Regions from separate parts of the Paenibacillus allorhizosphaerae genome, predicted to be linked through region 1. Evidence: riboswitches for the same ligand, from Rfam matches in the RefSeq annotation. Region 1 holds a riboswitch; each other region holds the start of a gene.

Region 1 (7,906 bases):
TCATGCCTGCTGTTTCGGCGAACGCCGATTTCGTCATTGTACATTTGTACGGAAGCGCGAATGTAAGCCCGCTGAATACGATCGTGAACCATATCAATACGTACTTCAAGCCGGAAGACAGAAACCGGATTCGGATCGCGATAACCGAGACGAGCACTTATTCTTCCGGTGCCCAGATGCCGAACAATATGAGCCGCGCCGCGCTGTTCGCCACGAAGATCGGGAAACTTTTACAGTACGACAAAGTCGATTATGTCCATTTCTGGGTTACCCGCAAAGGGCTCAACAACAATCCGCGGGATGAACGATCGGCCATCGACGAAGATGGCAACCTGCTCCCGATGGGACAAGCGATTCAAGTATGGAACAAGTTTTTGCAGGATCAGATTGTGTCGGCGGCCGGGGCCACCGACATTTCCGCCTTCGCCAGCTATTCGCCTACCACAGGGAAGCTATCCGTTTATTTCATCAACTCGAACGCCGATCCGGTGCCGGTTCATCTGAACGTGCAGAACTACCTGGCCGGCGCCGACAACGAAACATGGGTGCTGAAAGGAACGGGAGCGACCGATACGAAACCCGTTCTGGCGCAGACGAATCCGGTCCAGTACGAAGCGGGAGCGGCCAGCTTGACGCTTGACCCTTATTCGGTCACCGTCATTGCTTTGAAGCCTGCGGCGGAGTAAGCCCGCAACGGCTCTCGTGATGCAAAGGAACGCCTTCATAACCACGAGCAAGTGGGATGAAGGCGTCTTTTGCACGTTGTTCCGAAGTTATCTTTATTCAGACCATTTGTCCATAAACCTCCCCTTATTCTCCATTTACCATGCACCAAATTGCAGTACAATTAGGAAAACAAGGGCTTTCATGGAACCCTGGTTGAAGGAGTTTTTTCACAATGTTCATGAGAACATGCGCTAGGCCTGTTTTGATCGCGATAGCCATATGTATGACGACAGGCTGCGGCGGGGAACTGAAACCACCACGCAAACAGGAGGAAACAACGGCAATGACACAAGCGACGGTACCTACGTTAATCCATCTCGACTATAAAGAAATTTCCAGCATTCGCGATAAGGTGAAAGCGAATGATTCGAGCGTGTTTCCGGCTTATTCCGCATTGCTTAACGAGGCAACCTCGTATCTCAAAAAGCCTGCACGCTCTGTAATGGGGAAAGCCCATATCCCTCCGTCCGGGGATAAACACGATTTTTTCGCGATCGGCAAGTATGCTTGGCCCAATCCGGAAACGCCGGGCGGGATGCCTTTCATCCGGCGGGACGGGTACACGAATCCGGAAGCATCCAGCGACAAGTATGACTTGGGTCCGTATTTCAATATGCGCATCCGGGTGAACACGCTCGCGATGGCTTATTTTTATTCCGGCTCGGAAGCGTACGCCGCAAAAGCGGCCGAATTGCTGCGCGTATGGTTTTTGAATCCCGAAACCCGGATGAATCCCAACTTCAACTACGCTTCCTCGCTGCCTGGGGTTAACGATGGGATGGCTATCGGCATTATTGAAGGCGTGCAATTGATCGGGCTGCTGGACTCCGTCAATTTGTTGACGTCATCGACAAGCTGGACCGCCGCCGATAACGAGGCGCTAAAGAGATGGTTTACCGCTTACACCGACTGGCTGCTCGAGAGCCCCGCAGGAAAGGAAGAGTATCGCGCTACCGATAATCACGGCTCTTGGTATGCGGCACAAGTGGCGGCTTTCTCCCTATACGGCGGAAATCTGGAGCGGGCCAGACAAATGATGGACCGCGCCAAATGGCAAGTCGACGTGCAATTCACGCCGGATGGAGGACTTCACCGCGAGCTGAAGCGGAACCGGGCCCTCTTTTATTCCCTTTACGGATTAAGCGCCTTTGTTGCGCTCGCCCGATGCGGCGAAGTGCTTGGCGACGATCTGTGGTGGTATCAGACCAAGGACGGTCGAGGCATTGAACGGGGTTTCAACTTCCTGGCCCCTTACTTGGCGGAAGAGATACCTTGGGCTTGGCAAAACATAGACAAAGAGATCAACGGCTTGGCCGTTCAACTGACTCGAAGAGCGGAGAAGGTGTACGCCTCTCCCAGGCTGGCCGCAGTTTCCAGGCATTTGACGACCTTGCGGCCTCGAACCGATTGGTCATTCTGGTTGATGACCACCCCCAGTTAAGGAAGTGTGGGTTCTATGAAAACAATCGGCAGTCTGATGCACACAGGCTGCCCTTCTTTCGTCCGGCATACCGGCTTCGCGGAAGCGGTATCGCCGGTTTTTTTCGTTTCACCAAGTAAACGGGCCGGGAGCAGACTAGGAGTTTATATGACCTTTCTCAGGGTAACCGCTCGCGCAACGTTTATGCCGTTTTACGATTAACTAATTATCCATATACGTTAACTGGTAATCCATTTACTTCCGTAATAGACAATTTATAATTAGCTGTAGAATAACTAATCGTTAAGGTCTTTGATGCAGCAACCATATTAAGGTGGCAGGAGCAGACACGGAAAACGTTTTGAAAACGCTTATAAAAAAGGGTGGGTACGCATGAACAAAAAACGGATCGTTATTTTCGCCGCAGGTTCATTGATGCTTACGGCATGTGCGAATGGCGGGACGCAAGCCGGCGGTCCAGGAACCGCAGAAGCGGATGTCGCCAAGGTGGCTAACATGTCGGCGGAAGTAAGCTTCTATATGTGGTCGATGTCGCAAAGCGAATTCGATTACATCGCGGAACAAGCGAAAAAGAAATTTCCCAACTATACGTTGAAAGCGGTTCCGAGCACCGGCTCCGGAGGCCCGACAATCGATGCGCTGGTTACAGCGGGCAGCATGCCGGATTTGTTCGTGGGGCGCGGCGTAGCGACTCCCGATTTGCAGAAGAGCGGCCTGTTGTACGATATTAGCGACTTGATGAAAAAGTATAAATTCGATACTTCGCGGTTTGACTCGCTTGCGTTTGAACAAATGAAGCAGGAGACGGCAGGCATTATTGCTGGCATCCCGCTCAGCGGCACGAACGGTGGGCTCCTGCACTATAATAAAGATTTGTTCGACAAGTTCGGCGTTCCTTATCCGAAGGACGGCATGACCTGGGACGACGTGTACGAGATTGCCAAAATTATGACAAGAGCCGAGGGCGGCATTCAGTATCGCGGATTTTCAGACCGCTGGATGGAAACCTTTTTCACGCAAAATCCGTTTGGCGAACCGATGTTGAGCTTGACGGAAGACAAAGCGGCGGTCGACACGGACAAGTGGAGAAAAATTGGGGAGAACTGGAAGCGCTTTTATACGATGCCCGGATTGAAATTCGATTCGACGACGATCAACAAAGACTTGGATTGGAAAGAGTTTATTAAAGGGAATTCCGCCATGACGACATTCGTCTCCAGAAATTTCATGGATTGGAACTTTGCGTGGGACATCGTCAGCATGCCTACGTACAAGGAATTGCCGGGCATCGCGCGGTTGGCCGATTTCCGCAGCGTGTACATCACGAGCAGCAGCAAAAACAAGGATGCCGCCTTCCAGGTGGCTGCATGGCTAGCCTCCGACGAGATGCAGTCCAAGCTAACGGCCGATATGGGATTATATCCGGTGCTGAAAAACGAAGAAATCAAAAACAAGTATATGCTGAACGACCCGCTCTACAAGGGGAAAAATATAAAGGCGGCATCCTACAATAAAGTCGGACCGGGCATGCCCGGCCGCAAGCCGGGATTAACGAACGTGAAGGCCGAGAACATGTTTATGAAAGAACTGCAGAAGGCCGTTGTGGAAAATAAAGATTTGAATACGGTGCTGCGAAGCGCCGAAGAAGTGATCAATAAAGCGATTGCTTCCGAGAAAGCAAAATGATCCGGCATTTTTGCAAGCTGCCGGGGCGGCGCTTCTCTGCCGAGGGGCAAAGTTCTGTGCTATGATGACGTTATATACATCATGCGTCGTGGGAGATGAGAATGGTGCATGAGCCGTTTTTCGAACGATTTTTTCCGAAAATGGTCGAGGTGCTCCTCCGCGGGGAACCCTTCTGGAAACAAAGGAAGTACAGGTTTGAGCTGAAACAGACGAGTTTGTACAACTTTGTTTACGTGTTTGCGGGAAAGGGCACGTATGAATTGAATGGCACCGTATGGGAACTAAATCCGGGCACGGTTCTTCATATGGCTCCGGATGAACACATGATATTGTCAAGTTCGCAAGCGGAACCTCTGACGTATTATAGCGTGCATTTCCTGTATTTCCCGATGGAATGGGAAGGGAACCAAGCCAGACTGGGACAGAAAGGCGCCCCTCTGCCGTTCGAGCGTGTTTTTTCCGTTCATGCGGACGCCGCGGAGCTGGAACGACGGCTCAAACAGTTGCATGAGTTGTGGAATGACAAAAACGCGGGGACCGAATGGACCGTCAGGCTTCTGTTCTTGACGCTGATGAAGTGGCTTAGTGAGGCGCTGACCCACAAGCTGCGGGATGAAGATGAAACGGCCCGGCTTATATCCGATTCCATGAAATACATTCAGGACCATTACCAGCAGTCGCTGGAACGCGATAAATTGGCGCGCATGGCGTCGCTGTCGGCCAGCTACTACTCGATTTTGTTCAAAAGGTACTCGGGTTATACGCCATTTGAATTTATTAACAAAATAAGGCTGGATAAAGCGAAGCAGCTGCTCCGCACCACCAATGAGCCGATTTCGAAAATTGCCAGAGAGGTCGGCTATCAGGATCCGCTTTATTTCACCAGATTATTTGCAAGGGAAGTGGGCATGGCTCCCCGCATGTATCGCAAAGCGTAGCCGCGGCCTTTGACGCCGAGGAATAGCATACCAAAGAAAGCCAAGTTTGGCCCGACAGACCGGCTTGGTTTTTCTTGGTTTCGTCATGATGTTGTCTGCACCGCATTGCATTTAGAAAGAGAAGTACGCCTGCGAACGGTCGATCAACAGGGAACTCCCTAATGATGAAGCGATATCTTTTTGCAGGGTGAAGGGATATCTAAGCTTGAAGGCCAAATCCAGCAGCGCCGATTCGGCGAGATTCGTCCTTGCTTGCCCCCACGCTTTGTCTCTGGTTTGGACGCAGCGAATGGCATCGGCAATGGAAAGACCTTTCAGTTTCGCAAAGACGAATGCCCAGCGGACCAAATCTATGTTTTCCCTCGTGCAGGGTATCACGTATTCTCCCCAACCGCTAACCCCGCCGCTTGATATTTTGAGCAATCCGCAGTTGCATTCGCCGCCGGTCAAAGGGATTTGATTCTGGATCAGGCGGCAGTCGAACCGGAACACCTCCATCGCGCAGATGCGATAGTGTAAAAGCTCATTTTCATTTATTACGGGTGAAGGAACGGTTAAGTTGAACATCGTATCCAATCTCCTTAACTTTAAGGTGGAAAGCGCAAAAAAGCCCGAAGAGCAGAGAAACTCTGCTCCCGGGCTTCTTGCATAGCAATAGAAGGCATGGGTGCGGTTCTCTCTCAATGCGCATACGAGGTTAGCTGTCGGGTTCGGGCTTGAGAGTGCCCTACTCACGTTGCAACCGTTACATCTAGCGAAGCGATGTCGGTTGTCACTATCTGAGATTCACCCCTTGAAGCCTTTGCGTTAGTATAGGCTTCGATTGGGTCCCCCGTTTCCTATAAAGGAACTCTGCGTTTGAATAGGAAAATATGATATTGTTGCAATGAATCATACTCCGAGCCATACGCAAAGTAAAACCCGAATCCGGATGTTATTTTCGGTTTTTTGGCTTCATATGAGGATGGAAACGGATTCATTCAAAGCCTGCATTTAATATCGATATAAATGCTGCTTGATTCTTCGTTTATCGCGGTTTCTCAGAAAAGCGGCGAAAAGCGGAGCATGATATCGAAAATGAAAGATCATATACGGATTGTTCGAGCTCTATCGCCTGCCAGTGCCGGATTTGCAATGCAGCGTTTCTTTACAGCGCGTTGCTTCGAGCGTATGATACGACTCAAGAAACAATCCAAACAAAGTTTCCCATTTTTATTCGCTGAATTTCCTTGATACCAAGGAAAACGGGGGAACCAACAGGTGGTGCAAGAACGGTGTGAGAGCCGGTCGCGCATCGCCAGGGGTGAATCGCGGGGACGGAATGTCATGGAATTCCGTACTCGCGTAGGGCGACTCTCACCGCCCGAATCCGTCAGCTAACCTCGTAAGCGTTAGACGGCAGCCGGCTTGTCTTTCGAATCCGGATCGATTCGACAGAAAAGCGCTGCTTTTGGAGAGAGGATGATGAAGCTTGTGATCGTTTGCCGCGACCACAGGGCTTAATGCCTCTGTGGTTTTTTGCTGCATTTTATTGAAAATTTACCGTTTTATTTGCAGAGACGAATAAATTGAATAGGTCATATGCAACTTTTCGCTGAATCCTTGAATGGAAAAGGAACGGGGGAACCAACGGAGTCGCGCAGCATATCCAAATGTCGGATACGGTCACGGCTTTATGGGGTGAATCTTGCAGTTGACAACCGACATCGTGAATACCGATGTAACGGTTGCAGCATTGTTGACAATTGTCCAGCGACATCTCCGCTGTACAATTGCAACGCAAGTAGGGCGACTCTCACGCCCGAATCCGTCAGCTAACCTCGTAAGCGTATAGAGAGAGGCAACGATTGTCGTGAGCAGGACACGGTATGTTCTTTACTGTGCCTTCAGAAGCCGCGGGAAGAGTTCTTCTCTGATCGCAGGCTTCTTTTTTGTTGCCTTCTCTTTCTTCATTCAAGGAGGAGAACACATGGATAGCCGGCAAAGATTTATTCTGGTATCTGCGCCCAACAAAGCGGGTGAAGCCTTCGTCCGTTTATTAATGACGCATAGACTCCCCTTTGCCGCGATCGCTAATAACAAGCGGGAGCGAGCGCGAATGAAGGAGCTGGGCGTTGAGCGCATTATACTCGTCGACACAACCGAGGAAAGCACCTGGCAGCTGCCCGACTTTCCGATCGGAAAAATATTTTTGTTCGAAAGCAGTTTTACTTTGTGCTGCCGCTACATTCGCATATGCAGTTCTTGGAGCAGCGAACCGACTTATGTAATCACGCATTCGAACCACCCGCGGCTCATTTATAAAGGACTTGGAGCGAGCTTCGTCATTCATACGAACAGCGATGAAGTATCGTTTTTACTCCATGCGCTTGTAGGGTGAACCGAGAACTTGGAAGTGATGGAGGAGTATATATGGCGGATCTCTATATGGTTTTGATTCTCGCAGCGACTTACGTTCTGTTCGCCGGCTTTTTGTCCTGGTGCGGCAAAGTGACTGAGGAAACGGGAGGTGAGCGCAAATGATCGTTGTTTATTTATTTACGGCGTTTATCTTTATTTACCTGGCCTATGCGCTCATTCATCCGGAGAAATTTTAGGGAGGCTGTACACTGTGGGCATTTTGCAAATTGCCGTTGTGATCCTGATTTTGATGCTGATCGTTAAGCCGCTCGGCACTTATTTATACCAGGTGTTTCGGAATGAAGCGAGTGTGACGGACAAATTTTTTTCTATCATTGAGAAACCTGTTTTTGCCCTGATCGGGCTTAAGGATCGAAAGGGCATGACCTGGAAAACGTACGGACTCAGCTTCATTTTAACGAACATCGTGCTGGTGGCCGTCAGTTATTTGATTCTGAGGGTACAAAAGTTTTTGCCGCTGAATCCGAACGGCATCGACAACATGGAGCAGACGCTTTCATTCAATACGGTCATCAGCTTCATGACCAACACGAACCTGCAGCATTACAGCGGCGAATCGGGGCTCTCGTATTTCTCGCAAATGGCCGTCATCATGATGATGATGTTCACTTCTGCGGCGACCGGGTTATGTGTTGCCATCGCTTTTGTTCGAGGGATTACAAATAAGGGTCGGACGATCGGGAACTTCTTTGAA
Region 2 (7,906 bases), on a different contig from region 1:
GCTTTCTTAATGAGCGAATTCAACGTTTTCGGGTGGCTGATGGAAAGCAGAACGATACCGTCTACATGCATATCGTTGACTTCCCTTATGACCGCGAGCTCTTCGGACGGATTTCCGTAATGATTGATCAACACAAGCCGATAATCATTTTGTTTGGCCACCTGCTCCGCCGCCCACGCCAGTTCTGGATAATACGGATTGCGTATGTCGTCTATCGCGAGTGCGATTTGTCTGCGTAAATTCGTTTTCAAGCTTCGAGCCATTATATTAGGCGTAAATCCCAGCTGTTCAATAACCCGGTTTACCTTCTGCCTCGTGATCGGTTTTACCCCGGGCGCGTTATTGATAATCCTCGATACGGTAGACTTGGCCACTCCGGCTTCCTTTGCCACGTCATCGATCGTAATTTTCGTTTTTTTCTGATCCATATCTATCTCCTAACCATCACTCAAAAAACGAATCCGTACATTTCACTCGCACAAAACTCATGATTCTGCGTTTAAAAAGCTTGTTATCTCCTCAAGCGTCGGGATAGAGGATTGGGCTCCCCTGCGCATCACACTTAGGGCGGCTGCAGCGGAAGCGAACCGCAGCGCCTCCGGGATCGGACTCCCGGCGCTTATTCGTGCCGTATAGGCTCCGATGAATGTATCCCCGGCTGCTGTCGTATCGACCGCCTTTACCGGGCAAGCCGGCGTATAGAAGCGATCCCCTTTTTGCCCCATGTACAGCGCGCCTTGCGATCCCAACGTAACGATCACTTCGCCTGCGCCGCCGGCTAGCAATGCACTTGCTGCAGATTCCGCCTCGGCTCTGCTGCCAACCTCCCGCCCCGTAATGAACTCCGCTTCGGATTCGTTGACAATTAGCATGTCGATTAGCTTGAGCACATCACCGGGAATCGGGAGCGCCGGGGCCGGGTTGAACGTTACGCGAATCCCTTCGGCTTTCGCCTGCCGGATCACGCTGAGATTCGAAGCCCATGGAATTTCATTTTGCAGAAGTATGGTTGTCACATCTTACGCGGCCCATAGCGGCTGAACATCTTCCGTGACCACGTCTCCGTTGGCTCCTTCGGACAAAATGATCTGATTTTGACCCGAAGCGTCCACGGTAATAAACGCCATGCCGGAGTTGCCGCTCTTTCGGACGACCAGATCCGCATCAATGCCTTCTTGTCGTAAAGCAGCCAGCAGCTCACCGCCGAAAGAATCGGAACCGACGGCGCCCGCCATCATTACATGGCCTCCCGAACGGGCAGCAGCGACAGCCTGATTCGCACCTTTGCCGCCGTAATTGTACTCCGTCCCCCCGCTCTTGATCGTTTGGCCGGGAATAGGATACTGCTGAACGCGGTTGACAATGTCCAGATTAATGCTGCCAACTACAGCTATGTTACCCAATCCGAATCAACTCTCCTTGCACATTTATGGAACCGGTTCCAATTCGATTATGGCATAGCTAGCGAACATCGTCAATCCAAGATTTACAGTGAAATTCGTTGTATCCCGCAGCATGCATGTTAATTTCGATGCATGAATATCGCCTCACGTTTGTAGCAAATCGGGCAGGCAATCCACGCTGTCCGGATTCGACTCGCTTCATGCGCATCAGCACAAATATTTTCAATAATTAAAGCAAATCGCTAAAATACAAAGGATAATAAACCTGTGTATGGATGTAAACGCTATTTTACGGATTTGGATAAAATAATTGACGGTCAGCCATGTTTAACTCGGTTTACTTTTGTTGAATAAGAAAGTAATATTCAATTCGTACTTACAAATTGAATAACGCTGAATTTTCTTTAAGAAAAACGGGGGACCCGACTACCGGGGTGAATCCTATGCCATAAGCATGGGAAGGGTACGCTTCTCACAACCCTAATCCGACAGCTAACCTCGTAAGCGTTTCGTGAGAAGGTGAGATGATGAACACAAGACTCTAACCTTGTGTTTTTTTGTGCTTTTTTTTGGATATATTAAACAGGAATTTGGAATTAGGTTAACGAAAATCATTCTTAATCGAGGTGCACGGAATGGCAGCAGATTCTTTAAAAAGAATGATATTCGGCAGGCCGCTCAAGTCCAATGAGTTGGAACAAGAAAAGATGCCCGTGTGGAAAGCTTTGCCGATTTTATCCTCGGATGCTTTGTCATCTGTAGCGTACGGTACGGAGCAGATTTTGATCGCTCTTGCAGCTGTTGGAGCCGCGGCGGCTTATGGTTTCTCGCTCCCTATTGCGATAGCCATCATCCTTTTGATTACCATTCTGGTCATCAGCTACAGACAAGTTATCGAAACTTATCCTCAAGGCGGCGGAGCCTATATGGTCTCCAAAGAAAACTTGGGCATGTCTTTCGGAAGGTTGACGGGCGTGTCCTTATTAATCGATTACACTTTGACGGTGGCGGTGTCCATTTCGGCCGGGGTGCAGGCTATTACGTCCGCGTTTCCGGCGGCCATTCCTTATATTGTACCGATTGCCGTATTTCTTGTGTGGTTCATGGTTTGGATCAATTTGAGAGGTACTTCGGAATCCGGAACCGTATTTGCCTTCCCCACCTATTTTTTTATTCTTTGTTTACTCATGTTAATAGGCAAAGGCATTTTCGATTTGTTTACGGGAGCCAGTCATGCGTCAGCCGTTCATGTGATCCCTTCTTCCGTGCCTACAGGGCTCACCTTGTTTGTTTTGTTAAAAGCCTTCTCATCCGGATGTTCCGCCGTCACCGGCATCGAGGCGATTTCAGACGCGGTGCCTCATTTTAAATCGCCTTCCAAGGACAATGCCAAGCGAACCTTGGTTTGTCTAGGGATTTTGCTGGCGATCATATTCGGAGGCGTCACGGTTTTAACGATGGCCTACGGCATCACGCCGGACCCAAAAGGACATACATCCGTTCTCTCCATGGTTACGGAAAGTGCTTACGGACGCGGAATCATTTATTATGCAACCCAGATTGCAACTATGATGATTTTGACGCTTGCCGCCAACACCAGTTTTAACGGGTTTCCGATCTTGGCATCGATCATGGCTCAAGATAAAAACTTTCCGCGCATGTTCGCTAACCGGGGAGACCGTCTATCCTTTCACTTCGGGATCGTAACATTAGGTATTTTGGCTTCCATCCTGCTGATTGCGTTTCGAGGAAAGACCGATGCGTTAATCCCGCTCTATGCCATCGGGGTATTTTTATCGTTTACGCTCGCTCAAAGCGGCCTCGTTCGCAAATGGCTGAAGGAAAAACAAAAGGGATGGCAGGGACGGTTGATTATAAACGGAATAGGCGCCCTTGTATCGTTTGCGGTTCTCGTTATTTTTTGCATTACAAAGTTTGTGCAAGGCGCCTGGATCGTGATTGTATTAACACCGATACTGTTATGGCTTATAACCAAAATCTACGATCATTACGAAGATGTCGCTGACCAGCTTCGAATCAATATAGAGGAGCCTTTGCCGCATAAAGAATCGATTATCATCATTCCGATCGCCGGGATTCATCGCGTGGTTGCCTCTACGATCTCGTATGCAAAGACGCTTTCGCCAAATGTCATCGCTTTTTATATTTCCTTTACCGAAGAAGACGAGGACAAAATGGAGAAAAAATGGGAGCAGTGGAATCCAGGGGTGCGATTGGTAGTATTTCACTCCAGATACAGAACCATCGTCAAGCCTTTGGTGGAATTTATTGAACGGATTGATACACATGTCAAGGAGAAGCAGACGATTATGGTCCTTCTACCCCAATTCGTACCGAGGAAATGGTGGCAAAGATTGCTGCACAATCAGTCGGCATACCGAATCCGATCCAGACTGTTAAAGGAAAAGGACGTAGTCGTGGCTACCGTTCCATATCATTTATGCGAAAAGTGAAAAAAGAGAGGGCTAGTCGGCCCTCTCTTTCCATTATTCTTCATCATCAATTTCTTCGTTATGATCAGGCACGACAACATACGTATTTTCACTGGTTTTTACATGCCAATCCTGCTGCGAGCTAAACAGTTCTTTTAACAGTTCTTCCAAGTCCAATAGAACACATCTCCCTTATTCAATTCGCTACCATTAAATTGACCTTATGTCAGGAATCATATTCAAGTGCAGCTCATGTCTTACGATTACAAGTCGTCTATAATGAAAATCTTTGCTTAATCATGCTTGCAACTTCTTCCGGGCTCAAATTTGCATTGTTGATTCTTATATAATGGTCTCTCTGGATTTCCCCATCAAAAGAGTTGAGCCGACTTTTCGCCATCCTGTTTAACAGATCCCGTTCGGAAAATGCAATATCTCTTTTTGTAGGTTTATGATTTAGCCGGTTCGGCGTTTTATTTCGCTCCAGTCTTATTTCCAGTTCTGCTTCCAGTTCAACAAAACAAACGATACCGCCCTTCGATTCGAAGATGCGGCAAATGCTTTCTATATAGTCCCAGTCAGCCTGTTGGTCGAATGACCAAAGGTATGTAAATATTAAGCCATCCATGTCGCTATTCGCTACTTCTTCAAAGATCGCTTGGCGAAAAAGCTTGACTAATCGTCTCCCGGGTTCCGTGCCGTAACTAAAAATCGGAGCAACCGCTTCAATACTCATGTGATTATGAAAAAGCTTCAAACCCGTAATTTTTTCGAGCTCCTGGCCGACGGTCATTTTGCCCACTGCCTGCGGTCCAAATATGACTACGAATTTCATAATAGCGTTACGCCCCTCTCCCTTTTATAAGCTTCGGAGTAATATAGAAAATAATACCATTTCCATTAGCGTAATTCTATATGCGATCTCCGAACGGCACGAAAGCTGGAGAAGCTGCCATGAAGAAAGCTTTTCTTGAAGCATCAGAATGGTTCGGCTTCGCTGATAATTCTAAATGGACGATATTATGCCGAAGCCACGGAATAGAAAAAGCAGCCGGTATTGAACTGCACCCCATTTGTTAGACACAACTAACAAAAGAGGCGCAGTTCACCTAGGGCAGCTTGTGGCACTATTGATTCAAAGACCGGGGGGGTATTCCAGCAAGCAACGCACCCAATCGGTCGAGGTTTTGCTCGTTGCCTTTGGCGCAGTAAGGCTTGGCCTGTTCGAACTCCTTCGTGTCCTTAAAAAGCTGGCTGAATGTGACTCTCGTGCGACTGCCAAGTTCTTCGAAGGTCGCTGTCACCCGAAATTGGTGTCCGGACAAATGATCGAGCACGATCCGCTCCATAGGTACGATCTCGACAAAGACGCTATGGTTCGGATAGTTTGCGCCATCCGGTCCGTGCATGTCGAAGCGCCACGAGCCTCCGGGCCTCAAATCGAACTCGTGAAACGTATTGGTGAAGCCTTTCGGCCCCCACCAGTAGGCCAATTGCTCCGGCTCAGTCCAAGCTCGAAAAACAAGCTCCCGCGGCACATCATATTCTCGCGCAGATATAATTTCATTATCTTTTATCATTGGTAACATGCGCTCAAACCTCCTTAAAGCGATTTGCCCAGCGCGTCAAGCATTACGTTCGTGCCGTGCTCACGTATTTCCGGCGTATCGTGCCCGTCGAAGAATGTGCCTTGCTCGGTGAAGACCAACTTCGTGCCGCCCTCCGTCGGTATAAGCTCGACCGTTGTGATCGACACGGACATGCGTGTATCGTTCGAATCCAAGGTGTAGGTATATACGATCCGCTGTTCCGGGATGATCTCCTGATAACAAGCGTCGAAGGTAAAGACCGGTCCTTCCGGAGGCCCACCGGCGCTGTATTCGCGCCCCCCTACCCGAAATTCGAAGATTTCGGGCTTGGAAAACCACTTCCCTTTGGCGGATGGGTCAGACCAAGCGTTATAAACCTTTTCAGGCGAAGCTGGATACGTTCGTTCGATGACGAAGGTAGCGTGTTTGACGAATCGTTCAATCATGGATAATCCTCCTTGGGTTCATTACTCATTTTCTTCGGCAAGAAAAGTGCCGAGCATGTCCAGCCGGTGCTCCCAGCTCATCCGCCGCTCGACGACCAGCTTCTCTTGACCGGTCTTCATCGCTTGAAGGAGCCTAGTGAAATCTTCAACCGTGAGCGGCGCCCTCCCCTGCATCAGCTCGGACACATGTTCAAGCTGCTCCAATAGCTTGTGCTGAAGCTTCATTTGTTCCTTGATCCGCTCCATCTGCAAGGTAACAATCTCAAGCGGACTATACTGCTCCCCGGCCAAGACGGACTTGACTTCCTCAAGCGATAAGCCGAGCTCCTTGAGCGATAAAATCTGCTGCAGACGCGAAATGTCGGATTCATTGTACAGCCTGTGGCCGGATTCGGTCTGGTCGGATGGCGAAAACAAGCCGATTTGATCGTAAAATCGCAATGTTCGCACGGTGAGCCCCGTCAGCTTGGCGAGGTCGCCTACTTTCCATTTACGTTTCATAATCAACTCCTTCTTCAACGCTAGCTTGTTTACCGGTAACTTTACTATAAATCATGACGTTACGTAAGGTGCAAGCACAAAAAACTTTTCCGGCAACAACAAATATCGTATGATCAACATCATCTGCTGCCAGCCAGCACCTGGCGATGGATTGTTTTTAGCGAACAGAAACGTCCGCAAATATGAAAAAGCTTGATTTCTCAAGCTTTTCACATGGCTATGCAAACCTATTTTGTTTCGTTAACCAATGAAGCATACTTTAAATCATCTAAGTATGCAGGCTCCCTTCCAAACGAGGACGCCCGCGATAGTGACCGATCGGAATCTGGATCAGCGTCGTTTTTTTCTGGTCCGCCAGATTGTACAGTTCGTCGCAAACCGCAGGATCATACCCGAGCAGCGGCCGTCCTCCCATGCCGACGGCCGACGCCGCGAATAGCAGTCTTTGTACAAGCATCCCTGCCTCCATCTGTTGAATACGGTATCCGCGATAGCCTAATTCGGGTTGGTTGTAATTCCGATCTCCTGCCACATGAAAACAGAGCGGCACTTGAAATAAATTGACGTTATCCAACGACATTCCCTTTTGCAGCCGCAGCCGGTGATCTCCCGGAAGCACGCGGCGCAGCATATGGGCTGTGCCGTCATAACGATAGGCGCCGTCCGGTACGCCCTCAACGTTATACACACTGCAGTACAAAGACAAACGCGAAGCAGGATGTTCTCCTGGACTATTCAAATCGCTGTATACCGAAGAGAAAGAAGCGGTCGTTTCTTGTAACAAAGCCGCCAGGTCCTGCTGTGACACCCGGCGGAGTACGAAATCCGATTCCGGCGAATACCGGCTTCGGCAATATGAGGCCAGGTCACAGGACAATCGCTTTACGAAAGGCATATATGCCGCTTGAATACCGGTATCCGCATGGGTCGCCCTACCCGCTTGTCGAAACGATGCTGCTGCATCCTGCATGGACGCTTCATTCATCCGGATGAGCATCGGATACTCTTTTATATTTTGCGACCGTACGTAGTGTTCATGCCGAACCATAGGCAGCTCGCGGCAAAGCTGTATCGCAGAATCGGCTTCCATTCCAACCGTCGCTTGTCGAAACCATGCGGCCGTGGGCTTTGTCGATAACGGAATGACCGCATACACGCTCTCTTCCTGATCGGAAACGCCTAGCAGATGGTTGACCGCTCGATCCAGAAACTGGTAATATGCGCCCGATTCAAAGCCGAAACGCTTTGCTGATTCAAGAAGGTGGCCGATCAGCACCCCCGTGTCCAATCCTTGCAAACGATAAGCGAAGTTATGGTACTTATAAAAATTTTTCCAAAACATAACCGATACAAAAACCGCTCCAAAACAGCCGGATATATCACATCGGTTACCGAGTGCCCGTGACAAAAATGAATCAAAAACTCCCTCTCGAAGCAGTACCAGACGATGATGCGCCGCGTCATAATGGTAAACGCCGTTAGGAGCCTCCGTCGTCTTCAAGTAAATATACAAT
Region 3 (7,906 bases), on a different contig from region 1:
TTCTCCTGCAGCTGCTCCGTCAGTTCCGCGCCGACCAGCTCTTTCATCCGTTCAATCGAAATATCTTCGTCATGCCCTACGTCGTTTTTAGCTGCGGGTGTAAACAGCGGCTTCTCCAGGCGGTCATTTTTGCGCAAACCTTCAGGCAGCTTGTGTCCGTTCACTTCGCCGGTCTTCTGATACTGCCGCCAGCCGCCGCCGGTAATGTAGCCGCGCACCACGCACTCGATATCGATTCGCTTCGCTTTTTTTGTAACCATGAAGCGGTTTTTCATGACCTCGCGGTCCGTGATCAAATCGCCGAGCCGTTCCACGTCGGTATGTACGACATGGTTCGGTTGGACCGCCGCCGTTTGCTCGAACCAGAACGCGCTCAAGCTGTTCAGCACGTTGCCCTTGTCCGGCACCGCCGGGCTAAGCACCCAGTCGAATGCCGAGATGCGGTCGGTTACCGCAATGAGAAAATGCTCGCCCAGATCGTATAGCTCCCGCACTTTGCCTTTGTACAGCAGCGGCGCCTTTACGTACGGCTCCGCGCTTGATATGGCTTTCGGTTTAGTTTCCCCGTTCATCCTTCAGCCGTCCTTCCGTTTAGATTAGCTCAAGCCGAGCCGTTTAAATATCGTATCGACATGCTTCAAATGCCAGCTTGGATTAAAAGCATCCTCGATCTCTTCAAGCGACAAGTATTCGCGGATCGCCGGCGTATTTTCCACAATCTCGCGGAACGAACGCTGCTCCTCCCACGCCTGCATCGCTCTAGGCTGAACCGTGTCGTAGGCTTGTTCGCGGCTGAAGCCTTTGTCGATCAGCTTCGTCATGACGCGGCCGGAGAACGGTACGCCATACGTGCTTTGCATGTTGCGCTTCATGTTTTCCGGGAACACCGTCAAGTTTTTCACGATATTGCCGAGACGGTTCAGCATGTAGTTGAGCAAAATCGTCGCATCCGGCAAAATGATCCGCTCCACCGAGGAGTGCGAGATGTCGCGCTCATGCCAGAGCGTGACGTTCTCGTACGCGGAAACCATATGGCCGCGAATGACGCGAGCCAGACCCGAAATGCTTTCGCAGCCGATCGGATTGCGCTTATGTGGCATCGCCGACGAGCCTTTCTGGCCTTTGGCGAACGGCTCCTCCACTTCGCGGAACTCGCTCTTTTGCAGCCCGCGAATTTCGGTCGCGAACTTGTCGAGCGAGGTTGCGATCAAGGCGAGCGTTGCCATATACTCGGCGTGGCGGTCGCGCTGCAGCGTCTGGGTCGAGATCGGTGCAGGCTTCGTGCCGAGCTTGCCGCACACATACTCTTCCACGAACGGATCGATATTGGCATACGTGCCGACGGCGCCGGAAATTTTGCCGAACTGCACGCCGTCCGCCGCGAAGCGGAAACGCTCCAGATTGCGCTTCATTTCTTCATACCACAGCGCCATCTTCAAGCCGAACGTCGTCGGTTCCGCATGCACGCCGTGCGTCCGTCCCATCATCGGCGTATCTTTATACGCGATCGCTTTGTTCCGGACGATTTCGATAAAGTTGAGCAAATCGCGCTCCAATATTTCGTTCGCTTGCTTCAGCAAGTACCCGAGCGCCGTATCGACGACGTCCGTCGATGTCAAGCCGTAATGTACCCACTTTCGTTCCGGACCTACCGTTTCCGAGACGGCACGGGTGAAGGCGATCACATCGTGACGGGTCTCCTGCTCGATTTCGTAAATGCGGTCAATGTTGAATCCAGCGTTCTTCCGTAATTCCACTACGTCTTCCTTCGGAATGACGCCAAGCTCCGCCCAAGCTTCGCAGGACAATATTTCCACTTCGAGCCAAGCCTTGAATTTATTTTCTTCCGTCCAAATGCGTCCCATTTCGGGTCTTGTGTAACGATCAATCATGGTTTCCCCATCCTCCGTTATTTTCCGTTAAAGTCATTCGTGTTTAGCGTCCCATATAGTAGAAGCCTCTATCCAACGAAGCGCCTGCTCCGGCGAATTCGACAGCAGATTGACATGCCCCATCTTGCGGCCTTTCTTCGCCTCCTGCTTGCCGTACAGATGCACCTTCGCCGTAACGCCTGGCACCTGTTCCGACTCGGGCCGAACGATCCAGTCCAACAGCGGCTGCACATGCTCGCCGAGCACATTGACCATCACGACCGGCGTCAGCAACCCGGGATCGCCGAGCGGCAAATTGCAAATCGCGCGCACATGTTGCTCGAACTGCGAAGTGCGGCACGCTTCCATCGTGTAGTGGCCGGAATTATGCGGCCGCGGTGCAAGCTCGTTGACATATAACTCGCCGTCCGCCGTAAGGAACATCTCCACCGCAATGAGACCGATCACATCCAGCGCCTTCGCAATGCGCAGCGCCATCGTCTCCGCTTCGCGAAGCACTTCGTCCGCGGCACGTGCAGGGACGATCGATAAGTGCAAAATATTGTTTACGTGCACATTTTCCGCAACAGGAAAAGCTTTCGCCTCCCCTTGCGGGCTGCGCGCCGCAATGACCGATATTTCCTTGGCGAAGCGGATGAACTGCTCCAGCACAAGCTCCGTTCCCGCCTTGCTGAGCTCCGCGTATGCCGCTTCGATTTCTTCCTGCGACCGGATGACCCATTGTCCTTTGCCGTCGTAGCCGCCGGTCGCCGTCTTCAGCACGCAGGGCGTGCCGAAACGCTGCACCGCTTGACGCAGCTCTTCCACGCTGCCAATCTCCGCATACGGCGCAACCTTGACGCCCGCGGCTTCGATCGCCCGCTTCTCGCGCAGCCGGTGCTGCGTCGTGTAGAGCAGGCGGCTTCCTTGCGGCACATAAGATTCTGCCATCAGCAGTGACGTCACGCCTGCGTCCACATTCTCGAATTCGTATGTGATGACATCCGCCTGCTCCGCCAGCTGACGCGCGGCTGCTACGTCATGATATGCCGCGACGATTTGCCGGTCCGCCACTTGGCCGCAAGGCGCATCCGGCGTCGGATCGAGCGTGACGAAGCGGTAGCCCATGGCCCGTCCGGCCAGTGCCAGCATTCGACCGAGCTGTCCTCCGCCAAGCACGCCGATCGTTGCGCCCGGAGCAATCACTTTGCCGGGGTCGTACGCCTTGCCTTCTGCCGCCGCTGTCATTCGAGCACGCTCTTTTCCATCACGGTTTGCGCAATCCGCTCGCGGCGCGCCGCAACTTTCCGCTGAAGCTCTTCGTCAAAAGCACCGAGCAGCTGCGCAGCGAGCAGACCTGCGTTCGTTGCACCGGCATGCCCGATCGCTACCGTCGCAACCGGAATGCCGCCAGGCATCTGTACGATCGAGAGCAAGGAATCGAGTCCGTTCAAGGTAGACGTTTTCACCGGCACGCCGATCACCGGCAGCACCGTCTTGGAGGCGACCATCCCCGGCAAATGCGCCGCGCCTCCGGCGCCCGCGATGATAACCTTTAACCCCCGTTCCACCGCTGAAGCCGCATATTCGAACATTAAATCCGGGGTACGGTGCGCGGAAACGACTTTCTTCTCATACGGAACGCCTAATTCCTCGAGCACGTCACAGGCGTGCTTCATCGTTTCCCAGTCGGACTGACTTCCCATGATGACGCCAACAAGTACGGACACTGGCTGAACCTCCGATATTATAGATTAAATTAGCAACATACACTGCAATGCACATAGCGCTTTTGATCGGTGAAGATCCATTCGTGTTTAAGTTAAGCTTCTGATGTATAAAAAAACGTCCGGCTGATAGGGCGCATACCGATGCGTTCTATCCACTGGACGACAAATAGCCCGAAGCGCAAGCTAAGGCCGGGCACAAACATGCCGACCTTCCTTATCGTTCGTTCACTCGTAGTCCAAAAATTTATGGTTTTTGGGTAGAAACTTTCGGGCCATATTCCCGACTTTATACGAGATTATTCGACTTTATTCTCCAAAAATTCGTTTGTTCCATCTTGTTATTACCCTCTCAGTTTAACAGCCTTTAACAGCGCATGTCAACTATAAAAGACGAACATTAAATAAATTCAAACAAAAAATAGTTCGCATTTATTGAATGATCTTCAGCGATATGCCGTTTAAGTTTGCGAATTCGCTTTCATTTTTATCAAATCCTGCAATGTGCTATGGATTTCGGCCGAACTCAATCCGCCTGCCGATATTTTCCCTTCATCTAATTGAAGCCATTGCTCGCACATTCGAATCCCTTCATCGATCGCCTTAAGTCTCCGCTCCCATTGTCCGGATTTCTCCAGCTCGTCCAACCATTGAAACAACACGTCTTCCGCATCGGCCAGCTTGCCCGCCTCATTGCAATAAGGAATCAGCTTTTCCAATAGCTCGGCGCTTTTGGGAGCACGCCCGGCCATGTCCAGCGCATGGTTCAAACGCTCGTCGAATTCATTCTTCAGCTCGGACCGGGCATCCAGTTCCATCGCCGTCAGCAGCATTTCAACGCATTTGAGTGCCGTCTGCCGGGCCGCGGTCTCGTTACCCGCCTCTTTCCATACGGACGCTTCCGCATGAAGCAGATCGCCCGCCGCCAGCACTTTCCCTTGATCAATCCCGCCGTCCTGAGAAAACATGGCGAGCAAATCTTTCACCGACAGCGCTCCGATCAGCTTCGAATTCATACCGAGCAGTTGTTTCATCGCTTGATTCAACAGCGCCATCGCCTCTTCAAATTGCGCGTTTCTTCTGGCCGCGGCCACTTTATATACCGCAACGGCTGCCTTCTCAATCAGTCCCAAAATATAGTCTCGTCTATACATTGTGCTTCTCCTCCCCTGCCCTGACGGTCATAAACTTCTACTCTTGCACGAATTTATTTTCATTGTACCCCATTTCTGCCCGGGAGGAAAAAGGGGGCTTCCATTAATCGGAAATGACTGGATAATTTTATGCATTGAACCGGTACGTACGCTATGGTAAATTACTAAAAGCCGAATCGCGCATTTTTTTGCCGTGCGCGTACGGGGGATGAAACACATGGGGTGAATGCATTTCGGCATCGTCACGATTTAAGGCGACGGCTGCAATACTAGGGAGCATCCTCTTCCCGAACCCGACAACTAACCTCGGAGGCATTCATAGGAGGGAAATGAATGCAATTGAATATTAAGGGCATGTTCCTCGCATGTTTGTTCGCCTTGCCTGCCGTTTTGCCGGTATGCCAAAAAGCGGAAGCGGCCGAGCCTCAACGCTTGGCGGAAGACGTGAAGGTGCAAGTCAACGACAGTCTGGTCCATTTTCCGGACGCACAGCCTTTCCTGGATGAGAATCATAAGTTGCGGGTGCCTGCCCGCGTCGTCGCAGACAAGCTTGGAGTTCAAGTACAATGGGAACCGGCGGGCTCGCAAATAAAAGTCACTTTGGCGAATGGAAAAAAGAGCATTTCGCTTACGACGGGCGATAACCATATTTCGGTCGACGGCAAATCAACCGAAATCGCAACACCAGCAGAACTGATCGACGGGAAAGTCTATGTTCCTTTCCGGCTGCTCTCCGATACGTTCGGGTATAACAGCCAGTGGGACAACTCGAACCGTATCGCCATTTTGGGTACGGACGGTAAATATTATGCTCCGGCATGGTACAAGCCAAAAGAACAGCCAGCCGCCGTTTCGACATTGAGCAGCAGTGCGATCCCTTCGTACAGCAAACTCATCGAAGCGAAAGCAACGGCGTATACGGCTTCTCCGAGCGAGAATGGCGGCAACGGCCCAGTCGATTATATGGGAAATCCATTGCAGCTCGGAACGATCGCCGTCGACCCGAACGTGATCCCGCTCGGCACGAAAGTATATATCGAGGGCTATAATTACGACGGCTTGCCGTCCGGTGGCTTGTACGCTACGGCCAGTGATATCGGCGGTGCCATTAAAGGCAATAAAATTGATATTTTCTTGCCCGAAAGCCGCTCAAAAGCAAGGATGTTCGGCGTACAGCAAGTTAAAATTTACGTATTAGGTTCCTAACTACATCTCTACAGCAGTCTGGACTCATCCAATGGCAAAAACAGTCGTCCTCTTTAGGGCGGCTGTTTTTTTTTGCATGCCGCCGCTTCCGAATACTTTTCATCCGTTGGCCCACCCTAACTAAGGTACTTTAGATGCCGAGGTGAAGCCCGTTGACGAAAACAAAAACCGTAGTAACGCTCCTGCTCATTGTTTCGCTGATGATTCCGATTACGACTACCGCGGCGCCTCCGCTCGGCAGCGAGGTTGTATGGAACGTGCAGACGGACCAGAAGCTTATCGCCTTAACGTTTGATGATGGTCCTAATCCGGTATATACCCCGCAAATACTGGATTTACTTCATCAGTATCAGGCTAAGGCGACTTTTTTCGTGCTCGGCAAACGCGTGAAAATGTATCCGGCCATTGCGATCCGTGAAGTAAATGAAGGCCATGAGATTGCCAATCATACGTTTGACCATCATTTTCTGAAAAACTACCCTCCCGAACGAATCGTCGAGGAAATTCGGCAAACCCAGGAAGTCATCTTCGATATTACCGAGCAAATGCCGAGCGTCTTTCGGCCCCCAGGCGGATTTTACAACGATGCGCTGCTCCAATCCATGAAGGAGGACAAGCTGACGGTCGTCATGTGGTCCTGGTATCAGGATACGAAAGACTGGAAGAAGCCTGGCGCCGACAAAATCGTTCAAACGGTGCTAAACAATGTTCACAACGGTGACATCATTTTGTTCCACGATCTTGAAGGAGATTGTAGCCAAACCGTAGAGGCGCTCAAACGCATCCTGCCGGAGCTTCAGCAGCGCGGCTACCGCTTTCTTACCGTATCTGATCTCATCGCTAAGACGCGAAAATGAGCATTTTCAGCGCTCTTGCCCCGGCGGCAAGAGCTTATTCCATAAACCCGACCTCATTGCAAAGCTCTACCAATATATAAACGCAGTACAACTGTTGGCGGTTGCACCAATGAATGCTTGATAGTGCGCCTTCGATCTCTTTTTTTGCTTTATTAATGCTACGATGCTCAACTGCCTGTAAGATTTCCTTCATTTTTTGTATTTTGCATAAAATAAACCGTTTTCCGGATCGCGCTCTGGCCATAGCAGTCCTTCTTCTTCCCAATGCCGGATTGCCGAAGAAGCGCAGCCATGTTTTCGTTATACACGGGAATGGCTCCGGCTGCGAAATTCAACTATAATATCTTCATAATAAGGAGGTATTGCCGTGGTTCTTGCTGAAAAAGACCCTTTCATCCGAAGCTTCGCTCTGCTGCGGGAAAAGGTCCCGTCGTTTGCGCAATATCCGTTCAATCTCCCAGCACTGGGAGAACTGCACAATCTTACGCTTCATCCGAAAGTCACTTATATCGTGGGTGAGAACGGCATGGGGAAATCTACGCTGTTGGAAGCGCTGGCCGTTGCCTGGGGCTTCAATCCGGAAGGCGGAACCATGAATTTCAACTTCTCCACGCAGGAGTCGCACTCTACGCTGCATCAATATATTCGGATCGTGCGCGGTATTAATAAGCCGCGTGACGGTTTCTTTTTCCGAGCCGAAACGTACTATAACCTTGCCACCAATATTGATCAAATGGATCGGGAGCCTGGATCGGGAGGGAAGATCATCGATTCTTACGGAGGCAAGTCGCTGCATGAGCAGTCGCATGGAGAATCGTTCTTTTCCGCATTTATGCATCGATTCGGCGGCAACGGACTTTACATCCTGGATGAGCCGGAAGCGGCGCTCTCACCTTTCAAACAACTGTCTATGCTCTCCCGTATCCATACCTTGGTGAATAAAAACTCGCAATTCATTATTTCGACCCATTCTCCCATATTGATGGCTTATCCTGATTCCGCTTTATATCAGCTTACCGCCGATGGCATTCAACACACCCGGTTAGATGAAACGGACCATTATATCATTACGAAGCAATTTCTGAACAATC

The links. A riboswitch is a leader RNA that binds a small molecule or an ion and turns the genes downstream of it on or off. The one in region 1 is predicted to bind cyclic di-AMP.
Region 2: another riboswitch for cyclic di-AMP. It lies ahead of ACFQI7_RS01200 (APC family permease); the one in region 1 lies ahead of ACFQI7_RS26770 (hypothetical protein).
Region 3: another riboswitch for cyclic di-AMP. It lies ahead of ACFQI7_RS26280 (stalk domain-containing protein); the one in region 1 lies ahead of ACFQI7_RS26770 (hypothetical protein).

The regions. Positions count from the first base shown of each region.
Region 1 is NZ_JBHSRV010000009.1:98,163-106,068, reverse strand. Features, by position in the region: gene ACFQI7_RS26790 (hypothetical protein) at 1-686, shown strand, start outside; gene ACFQI7_RS26785 (alginate lyase family protein) at 1,010-2,167, shown strand; gene ACFQI7_RS26780 (ABC transporter substrate-binding protein) at 2,540-3,853, shown strand; gene ACFQI7_RS26775 (AraC family transcriptional regulator) at 3,955-4,791, shown strand; gene ACFQI7_RS26770 (hypothetical protein) at 4,903-5,358, opposite strand; cyclic di-AMP (ydaO/yuaA leader) riboswitch at 5,462-5,658, opposite strand; cyclic di-AMP (ydaO/yuaA leader) riboswitch at 5,999-6,197, shown strand; cyclic di-AMP (ydaO/yuaA leader) riboswitch at 6,374-6,636, shown strand; gene ACFQI7_RS26765 (hypothetical protein) at 6,761-7,171, shown strand; gene ACFQI7_RS26760 (potassium-transporting ATPase subunit F) at 7,311-7,388, shown strand; gene kdpA (potassium-transporting ATPase subunit KdpA) at 7,403-7,906, shown strand, end outside.
Region 2 is NZ_JBHSRV010000001.1:300,930-308,835, forward strand. Features, by position in the region: gene ACFQI7_RS01190 (LacI family DNA-binding transcriptional regulator) at 1-428, opposite strand, end outside; partial or broken gene rbsK (ribokinase) at 486-1,403, opposite strand; cyclic di-AMP (ydaO/yuaA leader) riboswitch at 1,785-1,926, shown strand; gene ACFQI7_RS01200 (APC family permease) at 2,039-3,877, shown strand; gene ACFQI7_RS01205 (hypothetical protein) at 3,911-4,033, opposite strand; gene ACFQI7_RS01210 (DEAD/DEAH box helicase family protein) at 4,131-4,691, opposite strand; gene ACFQI7_RS01215 (SRPBCC family protein) at 4,984-5,445, opposite strand; gene ACFQI7_RS01220 (SRPBCC family protein) at 5,460-5,891, opposite strand; gene ACFQI7_RS01225 (MerR family transcriptional regulator) at 5,913-6,392, opposite strand; gene ACFQI7_RS01230 (SagB family peptide dehydrogenase) at 6,661-7,906, opposite strand, start outside.
Region 3 is NZ_JBHSRV010000008.1:317,108-325,013, forward strand. Features, by position in the region: gene ACFQI7_RS26255 (phosphoribosylaminoimidazolesuccinocarboxamide synthase) at 1-572, opposite strand, end outside; gene purB (adenylosuccinate lyase) at 597-1,892, opposite strand; gene purK (5-(carboxyamino)imidazole ribonucleotide synthase) at 1,926-3,119, opposite strand; gene purE (5-(carboxyamino)imidazole ribonucleotide mutase) at 3,116-3,601, opposite strand; purine riboswitch at 3,814-3,915, opposite strand; gene ACFQI7_RS26275 (DUF6483 family protein) at 4,060-4,752, opposite strand; cyclic di-AMP (ydaO/yuaA leader) riboswitch at 4,912-5,082, shown strand; gene ACFQI7_RS26280 (stalk domain-containing protein) at 5,086-5,958, shown strand; gene ACFQI7_RS26285 (polysaccharide deacetylase family protein) at 6,111-6,815, shown strand; gene ACFQI7_RS26290 (hypothetical protein) at 7,005-7,088, opposite strand; gene ACFQI7_RS26295 (AAA family ATPase) at 7,183-7,906, shown strand, end outside.